Regions from separate parts of the Nocardia sp. NPDC004711 genome, predicted to be linked through region 1. Evidence: riboswitches for the same ligand, from Rfam matches in the RefSeq annotation. Region 1 holds a riboswitch; each other region holds the start of a gene.
The links. A riboswitch is a leader RNA that binds a small molecule or an ion and turns the genes downstream of it on or off. The one in region 1 is predicted to bind S-adenosylmethionine.

Region 2: another riboswitch for S-adenosylmethionine. It lies ahead of ACWEKS_RS09720 (aminotransferase class V-fold PLP-dependent enzyme); the one in region 1 lies ahead of ACWEKS_RS23620 (ABC transporter substrate-binding protein).
Region 3: another riboswitch for S-adenosylmethionine. It lies ahead of ACWEKS_RS02550 (bifunctional o-acetylhomoserine/o-acetylserine sulfhydrylase); the one in region 1 lies ahead of ACWEKS_RS23620 (ABC transporter substrate-binding protein).
Region 4: another riboswitch for S-adenosylmethionine. It lies ahead of ACWEKS_RS20765 (rhodanese-like domain-containing protein); the one in region 1 lies ahead of ACWEKS_RS23620 (ABC transporter substrate-binding protein).

The regions. Positions count from the first base shown of each region.
Region 1 covers NZ_JBSGCB010000022.1:149,176-152,126, forward strand. Annotated here, with positions in the region: gene ACWEKS_RS23620 (ABC transporter substrate-binding protein) at 1-1,086, opposite strand, end outside; SAM riboswitch class IV at 1,250-1,366, opposite strand; gene ACWEKS_RS23625 (SLOG cluster 4 domain-containing protein) at 1,460-1,942, shown strand; gene ACWEKS_RS23630 (HAD family hydrolase) at 1,995-2,633, opposite strand; gene ACWEKS_RS23635 (GNAT family N-acetyltransferase) at 2,903-2,951, shown strand, end outside.
Region 2 covers NZ_JBSGCB010000008.1:66,542-69,492, reverse strand. Annotated here, with positions in the region: gene ACWEKS_RS09720 (aminotransferase class V-fold PLP-dependent enzyme) at 1-890, opposite strand, end outside; SAM riboswitch class IV at 947-1,060, opposite strand; gene ACWEKS_RS09715 (class I SAM-dependent methyltransferase) at 1,125-1,658, opposite strand; partial or broken gene ACWEKS_RS09710 (class I SAM-dependent methyltransferase) at 1,681-1,872, opposite strand; gene ACWEKS_RS09705 (NADP-dependent oxidoreductase) at 2,203-2,951, shown strand, end outside.
Region 3 covers NZ_JBSGCB010000002.1:215,279-218,229, forward strand. Annotated here, with positions in the region: gene metX (homoserine O-acetyltransferase MetX) at 1-518, opposite strand, end outside; gene ACWEKS_RS02550 (bifunctional o-acetylhomoserine/o-acetylserine sulfhydrylase) at 560-1,909, opposite strand; SAM riboswitch class IV at 2,006-2,117, opposite strand; gene ACWEKS_RS02555 (TetR/AcrR family transcriptional regulator) at 2,130-2,840, opposite strand.
Region 4 covers NZ_JBSGCB010000019.1:77,378-80,328, reverse strand. Annotated here, with positions in the region: gene ACWEKS_RS20770 (O-succinylhomoserine sulfhydrylase) at 1-1,198, opposite strand, end outside; gene ACWEKS_RS20765 (rhodanese-like domain-containing protein) at 1,233-1,655, opposite strand; SAM riboswitch class IV at 1,670-1,785, opposite strand; gene ACWEKS_RS20760 (Rv0361 family membrane protein) at 1,848-2,294, opposite strand; gene ACWEKS_RS20755 (FAD-dependent oxidoreductase) at 2,582-2,951, shown strand, end outside.

The DNA.
Region 1 (2,951 bases):
TCGCGTCTGCTGATCGAAGGCGAAGGTGCCCAGCCCGATTCCGTCGAAGTCCTTGATCTCGCGCAGGCCCTTCAGCACGCCCTCGCGAGTGGCGCCGCCGGTCTTGGCGGCCTTCACCAGCACGTTCAGCGCGTCGTAGGCGTAGACGTTGAAATCGCCGGGGTCCGTGTTGAACTTGGCCCGGAACTTGGTGACGAAGCTCTGGATCTTGGGGCTCGGATCCGACGGCGTGAAGACGCCGTTCACGATGTCGCCCTCGGCCGCCGCACCCGCCAGATCGATGAACTGCGGGGTGTTCTGGCCGGCGAAGAGCTGCCCGGTGAACCCGACATCACGCAGCTGCTTGACCACCAGCGCGCCGTCCGGGCCGTAGCCGAGGTGCACGAAGGCGTCCGGGTTGGCGTCGCGGCCCTTGATCAGCACCGGCCGGAAGTCCTGCGAATCCGGCAGGATGGCCGAGGAGTAGGCGATCTCGATGCCCTTCTCCTTGGCGAACTGCTCGAAGAATTTGAAAGCCTGCTTGCCCCAGTCGGTTTCGAGGTAGACGACGGAGACCTTCTTCGCCTTGGATCGCACCCACTCGGCATTGCGCTCCATGTACACGTCCAGCGTGATGGAGGGGCTCCAGGAGTAGTCGCCGCCCTTGGTGAAATCCACCGAGGAGTTGGTGAACCCGTACTGCACCAGCTTGCCGCGGTTGTACACCGGCGAGGCCGCGATGGAGGCGGGCGAGGAGAAGTCGCCGAGCTCGGCGATGATGGACTTGTCGCCCACGAACTTGGTGGCGATCGGCACCGTCTGCTTCGGATCCGACTGCGAATCCTCCCATTTCAGCGCGACCTTCTTGCCGTCGATCCCGCCCGCCGCATTGATCTCGTCCAGGGCCAGGTCGAAGCCCTGCTGCCAGAGCCGCCCGTACTCGGCCGACCCGCCCGTCTTCGGGCCCGACACCCCGAAGTACACGGTGTCCGCCTTGCTGTCCGACGACTCGTTCCCGCACGCCGACAGCAGCCCCGCCGCCGCGGTCGCCGCCGCCACACCCACCAACACCCGGAATCCACGCGACCCGGACCAGTTCCTGCTCATTGCTACCTCTGCACTCGTGCACCGACACCGCGCCGGGGCATGGGGACTCGACCGCGACCGCCGAAGGCGTACGGTGCGGGAAAGAGAATCGCCCGCATGGAATTCGGGCGCCGGGCCTCAGCCGTTGGCCGGGCGGCATCCAGACATGGACCTGTGCTCCTTCGACTAGCGCTTGCGGGGTCCGCGTGGACGCCGCCTGGTCGTCACCCGGGGCACCCCACCGCCGCGCGAGGGTTGCCGATCAGCGAGCCGGGGCTCGAACATGCTGATACTCGTGACCGTGGGCAGAACGGTAGCCGCGGCCACCCCGCGCCGACACCATTCGAATCACCCTGATGCCAACGACCCGTCCGCACCGACGAGAGGAAAGCCCTTGCCACCCCTGCAAATTGCCGTCTGCGGCCCCAGCACCTGCACCGACTCCGAGTCCACGGCCGCCCGCGAGGTGGGCCGGCTGCTCGCCGCGGCGGGTGCGACCGTGCTGTGCGGTGGCGGTTCGGGCGTGATGGCCGCGGTCACCGAGGGCGCTTCCGGCGCAGGCGGACTCGTCCTCGGCATCCGTCCCGACACGGATCGTGACGCGGTCTGCCCGGGCCTGTCCGCGGCGATCTATACGAATATGGGTGAGGCCCGCAATACGATCCTGGTGGCCTCGGCCGACGCGGTCATCGTCATCGGCGGCTCGTGGGGCACCCTGTCCGAGCTGGCATTGGCGAACCACCGCGGTATCCCGGTCGTATCACTGCGCGGCTGGCAGGTACGCGATGCCGACGGCCACGCGGTCGACGCCTCGATCCCCGCCCTCGACCCCTCGCACGCCGTGGCCCTCGCGCTCGCCCCGCCGATCTATCCGTGAGCACCCGCACCGCGCGCGGCCGGTGCGCCGAGAGCGGTTGCGAGTCGGCCGGTTACGCGGCGAGGTGGGCGGTCAGCCAGCGCGGGAACTCGGTCAGATCGCCGAGCACCACATCCGCGCCCGCGGCCGACAGCTCCTCGGCCGCATAGGGCCCGGTGGTCACCGCCACCGACACCGCGTCGGCCACCTTGGCCGCCCGCACATCGCCGAGATGATCCCCCACATAGATCGAGGCCCCGCGCTCCCGCAGCACCTCGCCCTTCTCCTCCGCCCAGGCCCCGCCGACCAATTCGTCGACCGCCAGCCCGAGATGATCGAGATGCAACTGCGCGTGCGGCCCGTTCTTCGCCGTGATCACCAGCACCCGCCCACCGGCCCGATGCACCGCCGCCAGCGCGTCGACCACCCCCGGCAGATGCTCCGCCGCGTGCACCGCCAGATCCGGATACAACTCCCGGTACATCGCGACGATCCCCGGCACCTCGTGCTCCGGGAACCACTGCGCCGCCTCGTGCGCCAGCGGCGGCCCGAGCCGCGACACCACCAGCTCCGAATCGATCGCCACCCCGGTCCTGGCGGCCACCGCATCCCACACCGCCGCAATCCCCGGCCGCGAATCGATCAGCGTCATATCCAGGTCGAACCCGACCACCAGCCCACCGGCGACTGCACCCGAACGATCAACACTCACCCCCAGACCCTACGACCCACGTCCACCCACCCGACCACGGCCACAGCCGACCACCGTCGCACCCACTCGGGACCGTGCATGACACCCACCGGCCGCGCCGACCCGATCGGTACAGCCCGGGCGCTGAGTAGACCGGCACCACCCGCGCTCGCCCGGGCTACGGCATTCATGGAATCCGGCAGGCCGTTCCGTGACGACCTGGGCAGCGGGCTCTCCCGGGACGGAAAATCGCGGGCATGTCCGTTGCGACCCGAATTAGTCTCGGGCGCATGCCAAGTGATCAGGGAACGCTTTTCTGTGGGACGGAGCTGGCGGCGC
Region 2 (2,951 bases), on a different contig from region 1:
AGCACGGTGGTCTCGTCCAGCTCGGCGAGGGTGTCGCAGGCCGCGGCCAGGGCGGCGACGCCCAGCACGTTCGGGGAACCGGCCTCGTGGCGCTGCGGGGCGGGAGCCCATTCGACGCTCTCGGTGCTCACCGAGCGCACCGCGCCGCCGCCGGCCAGGTAGGGCTCGGCCGCGTCCAGCCAGTCCCGGCGGCCGGCCAGCACGCCCGCGCCGAACGGGGCATAGGTCTTGTGACCGGAGAAGGCCAGGTAGTCGATGCCGGTGGTGCGCAGGTCGATTCGGCGGTGCGGGGCCAGCTGGGCGGCGTCCACCAGGATGCGGGTGCCGCACTGGTGGGCGATCCAGGCCAGCCGCTCCAGCGGCAGCAGTTCGCCGGTCACATTGGAGGCGCCCGTAACCGCCAGCAGCGCAGCGGGTTTCGAGCACAGCTCGGCGACCAGCCGCTGGATGGTCTCCTCGATGGTATCCGCGACCGGAACCACCCGGCGGCCGCGCCGGGTCCAGGGCAGCAGGTTGGCGTGGTGCTCGACGTCCAGCACCACGGTGTCGCCGGGCACGCAGGCGGCGAGCAGGTTCAGTGAGTCGGTGGTGTTGCGGGTGAACACCACCACCTGGTCCTCGGCCGCGTTCAGGAAGCGGGCGACCGAACCGCGGGCCGACTCGTAGCAGTCGGTGGAGACCCGGGAGGCGTAACCCGCGCCGCGGTGCACGCTGGCGTAGTAGGGCAGCAGATCCGAGACCCGGTCGGTGACCTGCCGCAATGCGGGTGCGCTGGCGGCGTAGTCGAAGTTGGCGTAGCCGGCCGTCCCGCCCTGGACCAGCGGGACCCGCAGGTCACAGCCGGAGACATCGGCGAGGGCGGCACAGGTCTGGTCGGCGAAAGCAGTCATCACGAAATCCCGTCGGATTCATGGACGCGCGATCGGGAAAAGAGAAATCGATCGAGAGTCCGCGCTTGCCGCGCCCGGTCGGGCGTCGGCCCGGTCGTCACCCGGAGCACCCCACCGCGGAGGAGGGTTGCCGACCAGCAAGCCGGGGCTTCGCGCTGGTACTCATGACCTGATTGCAGAGACTGGCAGACGGCTCGCGGGCTTGTCAACCCCGCCCGGTCGTGGCGGCCGCCGTCACGATTTGCGGGCCGCCCCGCAGCGTTCCAGGTCGGGCACCCGGACGTCGCGCCCGATCGGGTCGAGATAGCTCGCGGTGTACTCCGGTCCGCCCGCTTGCTCGACCTCGCACCAACCGTGGTCGGCCAGCAGTGCCGGGACCTGGTCCGGAAGCATACCGAAGGTCCAGAGTCGTTGCCGCGCCACGAATCTGCGGTAGGTGGCGGCGCAGCCCTGGAGGTTGGTGCCGTCCAGAAAGTCCTGCCGGATGTAGCTGAAGATGAGCTCGCTGCCGGTGGGGGCCTCGGCGAGAGCTGAAAAGGTGTCGCGCACAGCGGGTTCGGTCAGGTACTGCGTGACGCCCTCCCAGAGGGAGAGGGTCCTCGCGTCGGTGCGGTAGCCGTGCTCGGTCAGCGCGGTGCCGAGGTCATCGGTTTCGAAGTCGATCGAGACCTGAGTCACGCTGTCGGGCAATGCTATTCGCTTCCGCTTCTGGGCGATGTTGATCGGCAGATCCACTTCGAAGGCGGGAAGTCCGGCGGGCGCCGCCAATCGGGTACGCCTTGGTGTCGAGTCCCGCGCCGAGTACCACGATCGCCTCGATGCCGTGGGCGATCGCAGCTCCGGTCCAATCGTCGAAATACCGTTTGCGGCAGGTGAGGCTCTCCCAGGCGCCGACTCCCTCTCGGCTCATGCCCGAGCGCAGTAGGCGTCGCCCGGCGGGTCGGCGCGCGATCGACCGCCACGCGGCGGGCAGGCTGCGCACGACATGCTGGAGCGTCGCCGGTCGGTGTGACGAACGGCGCGACCGTTGTGACTCGCAGCCGCCTTCCAGAGGGCAGGGGTGCCAATCAGGTTGGGGATAACCGGATCTCACCGGGTTCCCGGGCAGTATGGAGCGGCCGGCCTCCGGCCGTCCCCACCTGGTGCTCCAAGCGCGTCCGCAGGCCCATCGGCGCAGGTAGCATGGGCTGCGCCCGCGCGTGTGATGTGCAGTTCGCACGATGTCGCGCCGCGGGGCGTCTGCTGCAAGTTCGGTTCTTCCGGATCTTCCCGACCACGTGGCCGCACGGCCTGGATACAGGGAGGTATTCACATGAAGGCGATCGTGGTGACGGACCGGGCCGCTGGAACGGCCGGGATGACGTTGGTGGAGCGGCCCGATCCGGATGCGGCGAGGTTCGCGAGCCTCTCGGGCGCGAGCTACGGCGATGTCATCGTCGAGGTTCATGCGTCGGGATTCACCGGGGATGAGTTGGAGTGGCCCTCGACCTGGGTCGATCGGCTCGGCCGGGACCGGACGCCGTCGATCCCCGGGCACGAGCTGGCCGGGGTGGTCAGCGCTCTCGGCTATGGCACCACCGGCCTGTCGGTGGGGCAGCGGGTGTTCGGGCTGACGGACTGGACTCGTGACGGCACGCTGGCGGAGTACGTGGTCGTCGAGGCACGTAATCTCGCGCCGCTGCCGGGCGACATCGACTTCACGGTGGGCGCGGGCGTCACGATGGCGGGCTTGACCGCCTGGCAGGGGCTGTTCGAGCACGGCCGGCTTCAGGCGGGGCAGAGCGTCCTCGTGCACGGTGCAGCCGGCGTAGTCGGGTCGATGGCAGCCCAGCTCGCACGTGAGGCCGGCGCCTACGTCATCGGCACCGGGCGCGCGGCCGGCCGGCAGACCGCGCTCGACTTCGGGGCGCACGAGTTCGTCGACCTTCAGAACGACTCTCTGGACGACATCGGCGGAGTCGATCTGGTCTTCGATGTCATCGGCGGAGACATCCAGAAGCGGTCGGCGGATCTCGTTCGAGCCGGAGGAACGCTGGTGACCGTCACCGGGCCGCCCGAGGC
Region 3 (2,951 bases), on a different contig from region 1:
AGCACCAGGGCCGCCCCAACCCGTTCGGGCCGGGCGATCATCCATTCCAGCACCCGCATGCCGCCCATGGAGCCGCCCACCACGGCGGCCAGGCGGTCGATGCCGAGCAGGTCGAACAGCGTGATCTCGGCGGTCACCTGATCGCGGATGGAGATCTCGGGAAATCGTGCGCCCCAAGGCTTTCCGTCCGCCGCCAGCGAGGACGGCCCGGTGCTGCCCTTACATCCGCCGAGCACATTGGTGGCGATGACGCACCACTCGTGGGTGTCCACCGGCGCGCCGGGGCCCACGATGCCGTCCCACCAGCCGGCCTGGCCGTGGTGCACGTCGGCGGGGCCCACCACGTGCGAATCACCGGTCAGCGCGTGCTCCACGAGCACCACGTTGTCCGCGTTCGCCGATAGTTCGCCCCACCGCTGCACAGCCAGCGTGACATCGGGAATGACGGCTCCGGTCTCGAGCTCGACATCCCCGATGGCAATGCTGCCGAGCGTCCCGTCGGGCGGCGGCAGCAGCAGCTCCGCCGCGTGCCGGGACGTGTTCGATTCGATGTTCACGGTCAATTTGCCGCCGCCGTCAGTCCGGCGCGCAGATCCGCCAGGATGTCACCGATCCCCTCGATACCCACGGCCAGCCGGACCAGACCAGGTGTGACACCGGAAGCCAGTTGCTCGGCGGGCGTCAGCTGGGAATGCGTGGTGGAGGCCGGATGGATGACGAGCGAGCGCACGTCCCCGATGTTAGCGACATGGCTGTGCAGCACCAGCGCCTCCACGAACTTCTTGCCGGCGTCCACGCCGCCGGCCAGCTCGAAGGAGACGATGGCGCCGACACCCTTGGGCGCCAGCTGTTTGCCCCGCTCGAACCACGGGGAGCTGGGCAGTCCTGCGTAGTAGACCTTCTCGACGCCGGGCTGCTCGGTCAGGAACTCGGCCACGGCCTGGGCATTGGCCACGTGCCGTTCGACGCGCAGGCTCAGCGTCTCGATGCCCTGCGCGATGAGGAAGGCGTTGAACGGCGACACCGCCGCACCCAGATCGCGCAGCAACTGCACCCGCGCCTTGAGCGCGTAGGCCGGTGCGCCGAGATCGGCGAACACGGCGCCGTGGTAGCTGGGATCCGGGGTGGTGAAACCCGGGAAGCGGGACTCACCCGCCGCGTCCCGCACGGTCCAGTCGAAGTTGCCGCCGTCCACGATCACGCCCGCGACCGCGGAGCCGTGCCCGCCCAGGTATTTGGTGGCCGAGTGCACGACGATGTCCGCGCCCAGTCGCAGCGGCTGGATCAGGTACGGCGTGGCGACGGTGTTGTCCACGATCAGCGGCACGCCCGCCGCGTGCGCGACCTCGGCGATGCCGGGGATGTCGAGCACCGAGCTGCTCGGATTGGCGACGGTCTCGCCGTAGAACGCCTTGGTGTTGGGCCGCACGGCCGTGCGCCACTGCTCGAGATCGTCCGGATCCTCGACGAAGCTGACCTCGATGCCCAGCTTGGGCAGCGAGTAGTGCAGCAGGTTGTAGGTGCCGCCGTACAGGTGCGGGCTGGCCACGATGTGGTCGCCGGCCTGCGCCAGATTCAGGATCGCGTAGGTTTCCGCGGCCTGACCGGAGGCCAGCAGCAGCGCGGCCACACCGCCCTCGAGCGCGGCGATGCGCTGCTCCACCGCGTCCTGGGTGGGGTTCATGATGCGGGTGTAGATATTGCCCGGCTCGGCGAGCCCGAACAGCGCGGCGGCGTGATCGGTGTCGCGGAAGGCGTAGGAGGTGGTCTGGTAGATGGGCAGGGCGCGGGCTCCGGTGGCCGGATCGGGAGCCTGTCCGGCGTGAATCTGCTTGGTCTCGAAGGACCAGCCGGCCGGATCCAGGGTGCCGTCAGCCGAGACGGCCGCGGGCGCGGTCGAGTCACTCATGTGTTCTGCTCCAAAAACAAGGTCGCCGAATGGCGGAAGTTTGACGTTACCGAGAGGCGAATGGGCTTCGACAACAACACATTTCGGTAGACCTCCTAGTTGCGCTTGCGTTCGGCCTTCGAACGCCGGGTCTGCACCCGGAGCACCCCACCGCAGCTGGAGGGTTGCCGATCAGCAAGCCGGGGCCTTAACGCTGATGCTCTTGACCTGTTGCGCGATTCTAGCGGGCGGACGCCGCTGTTTCGGAAGTGGGGCTGGCCACAGCGGGCCCCGCGCAGGTGCGCACGAATTCGTGATACGCGCCGACCACGGCCTCCGCCATGCTGCGCGGTGACTCGATCAGACGCTCGTCGGCGAAGCCGGAATCGGAGTCCGATTCGGTGCCGGCCCGCATGATGGCGTGGAAGGTGCCGAGCAGCAGCCGAACTCGCAGATCCGCGACGGTGGTGCCGAGGCGTTCGGCCAGCACCTGCGCGGTCTGCTCGGTCTTGTTCTCGGTGGCGGCCATGCTGCACGCCCGCACCGCGGCGGTGGACCGGATGATGCGCTGCATCTGCTGGAACCAGCGGAAGGGCAGCGGTTCGTCGTGGTCGACGACGCGGTCCACAATGGACAGGAAGCTGTCCAGCAGCGCTTTCAGCTCGTTGCCGGTGCTCGGCTGCTCGCGCAGCGCGTCCGCGTGTGCCCGCGCCCAGTCGGCGATGGGCGCGATGACGATGTCTTCCTTGCTGTCGAAGTACCGGTTCACGGTGCGCGGCGAGACGTCGGCCTCGTCGGCGATCTGTTCCACGGTGGTGGCGTCGAAGCCCTGGGCGTCGCACAGCCGCAGGGCGACGTCGATGATCCGCGCCCGGGTCTGTTCCTTCTTCCGCTCACGCAGGCCCGGCCGGTGACGTGCGATCACACCGAGGTGAGTTGACAACTCCGACATACCTCCATGGTAGGGGTTCGGGCGCTTCTCACGTCCCATTATGCCAAATGTCGCAGCACGACAAATTTCTCTTGACGTCAATTGGCCTTGAGGGTCAAGATTGTCGAGGGT
Region 4 (2,951 bases), on a different contig from region 1:
CCAGGTCATTGAGCAGGTCCTCCACATCCTCGAGTCCGATCGAGATGCGGAGCACGCCATCGGTGATCCCCACGGCCGCACGACCTTCCGGGCCCATCGCCCGGTGGGTGGTGGTGGCCGGATGCGTGATCAGCGTCTTCGCATCGCCGAGGTTGTTGGAGATGTCGACGATGCGCAGGCGGTTGAGCACCTCGAAAGCGCGCTTCTTGGCCTCGTTCTCCGACGCCTTCAGCTCGAAGGTGATCACCGTGCCGCCGCCGGACATCTGACGCTTGGCCAGCTCGTACTGCGGGTGCGAGGACAGGAACGGGTACTTCACCCACGCCACCGCGGGATGGGTCTCCAGGAACCCGGCGATCTTCAGCGCGGAGTCCACCGACTGGCGCAGGCGCAGCGGCATGGTCTCCAGACCCTTGAGCAGCGTCCACGCATTGAAGGGGCTCAGCGCCGGACCGGTGTGGCGCATCAGGTTCTTCACCGGGCCGTCGATGTAGTCCTGCGGTCCGAGGATCGCGCCGCCGAGGACGCGGCCCTGCCCGTCGATGTGCTTGGTGCCCGAGTACACGGTGATGTCCGCGCCCAGGTCGAAGCCGCGCTGTAGCAGCGGGGTGGCGAAGACGTTGTCCAGCACCACCTTCGCGCCCGCCGCGTGCGCGAGATCGGAGACCGCGCGCACATCGGTGAGGGTCTGCATGGGGTTGGAGGGGGTCTCGAAGAAGACGGCCTGGGTCGGCACCGACAGCGCCTGCTCCCACTGGTCCAGATCCTCGCCGTCGACGAAGACGGTCTCCACGCCCCAGCGCGGCAGGATCTCGTTGGCCACCACGAAGCAGGAGCCGAACAGGCTGCGTGCCGCCACCAGGCGGTCACCCGCGGCGAGCAGCGCGCCCAGCGCGGTGAACACCGCCGACATGCCGGAGGCCGTCGCGAAACAGGCCTCCGCGCCGTCGATCAGGCGCAGCCGCTCCTCGAACATGGCGACCGTCGGGTTGCCGTAGCGGGAGTAGACGAAGTGCTCGATATCGCCGGTGAAGGACGCCTCGGCCGCCTCGGCGCTCTCGTAGACGAAACCCGAATTGAGGAACAGCGCCTCGGAGGTCTCGTCGAAGCCCGAGCGCCGGGTGCCGCCGCGCACGGCCTGCGTAGCGGGGCCGACGCCCTCGGGGAGCGGTTTGTCGAAGGAACCACCGGTGATCATGATTGCCTCCCTGCGATCCGGCCGGACACGAAACTCATGACTGACGCCAGGGCAGGCCGTCGGCCCGCCAGCCGGTGCCGCCGCGATGCCCCTGACCGTCGAGCGCACCCTCGAAGCCGTCGACCACATTGAAGGCCGGGGCGATGCCGAGGGTGGTGGCGGCGGTGGCCGCGCCGATGGAGCGCTGTCCGGAGCGGCAGATGAAGATGACCGGCGCGACCGAGTCCTGGCCGCGATCGCCGAGCGCCTGCTTCAGCTGATCGGTGAAACGGGCATTGGGCGTGCCGGAGACGTCCACCCACTCGATCAGCGCGGTCGGCCGGCCGATGCCGCTGGTGTCGGGCACCCCGACGAACCGCCACTCGGCTTCGGTGCGCACATCCACCAGCACCGCATCGGGGTTGTCCCGCAACAGTTCCCACGCCTGCTTCGGCGTGATGTCACCCGCGTAGCTCACTTGTACCTCCTGTGAATCCGCACTTGCCGCACCGCTGTCCGATGCGAGGCCAGGTCGTCACCCGGAGCACCCCGCCGCGGAGGAGGGTTGCCGACCAGCCAGCCGGGGCTTGACGCTGGTACTCATGACCTGGGTTGAGAGTGCCGAAAAAACGGCCCCACTGTCAAACCCCGGCCGCGACTTCGGCCGTTGTCAGGAATTGCAGACCAACCAGCGGGAATTCTCCCGGGTGAAGTGCCAGGTCGAGGTGGTCTGGGCGCCGGAGACCGTGAAAGTGACCTGCGCCGTGGCCTTCTCGCCGTCGACGGCCGGGTCGGCCAGCTTGTCGAACGTGACGGTCGCCCCGGTCGCGGCCGCGCCCTTGAGCGGCGAGGCATTCTCGTCGAATCCCTTGCAGGACAGGGTCGGATCGTACTTGCCGGTCTCGCTACGGGACTTGATGAAGTTGCCCGCGGCCACCGCGAGCCGATCGGAATCTGTGACATTCTTCTCAACCGGCGAGACCAGCGTCGCGATCACGATGCCCAGGATCACGACCGCGATGACGCTCGCCGCGACCAGGAACGGCCACATGCTGCGGGCCTCGTTCTGATCGATCGGAACCGCTGTCTCCCCGGCTGTCTCCTCGGCGTCGCTCATGGGTAGATCATGCCTGGTCGCCGCCGTGCGCCCGGCACGGCGTTCCCACGGTTCGGGCCTCGGCATTCCCACAGTTCACGGCCCTGCGCGTGAAGGGCCTCGTGCGCCATCGATAGAATCAGCAGAATTTCCGCCCCAGGCGCGGGAATAGCAAGACTACGCAGCAACGCTGCAGCGTCGGGGGCCAACGGCGGTCACCGAAGCCAGGGCGTCAACTTAGCCTAAGCTAAGAACGACGGCTGAGTTTTGACGACAAGTTAGTTTCGACCCAAAGGGTGCGCGGAAGAATGACCGAACAGAGTGCAGCGACCCGCCCGCTACGCATTGCGATCGTGGGCGCAGGCCCGGCCGGTATTTACGCCGCCGATGCCTTGATGAAGTCCGATGCCGAGGTGAGCATCGACCTCTACGAGCGCATGCCCGCGCCCTTCGGCCTCATCCGCTACGGCGTCGCGCCCGACCACCCGCGCATCAAGGGCATCATCACCGCCCTGCACAAGGTCCTCGACAAGCCGCAGGTCCGCCTGCTGGGCAATATCGACTACGGCGTCGACATCACCCTCGAGGACCTGCGTCAGTTCTACGACGCCGTCATCTTCTCCACCGGCGCCAACGCCGACCGCGCCCTCGAGGTGCCGGGCATCGACCTCGACGGCT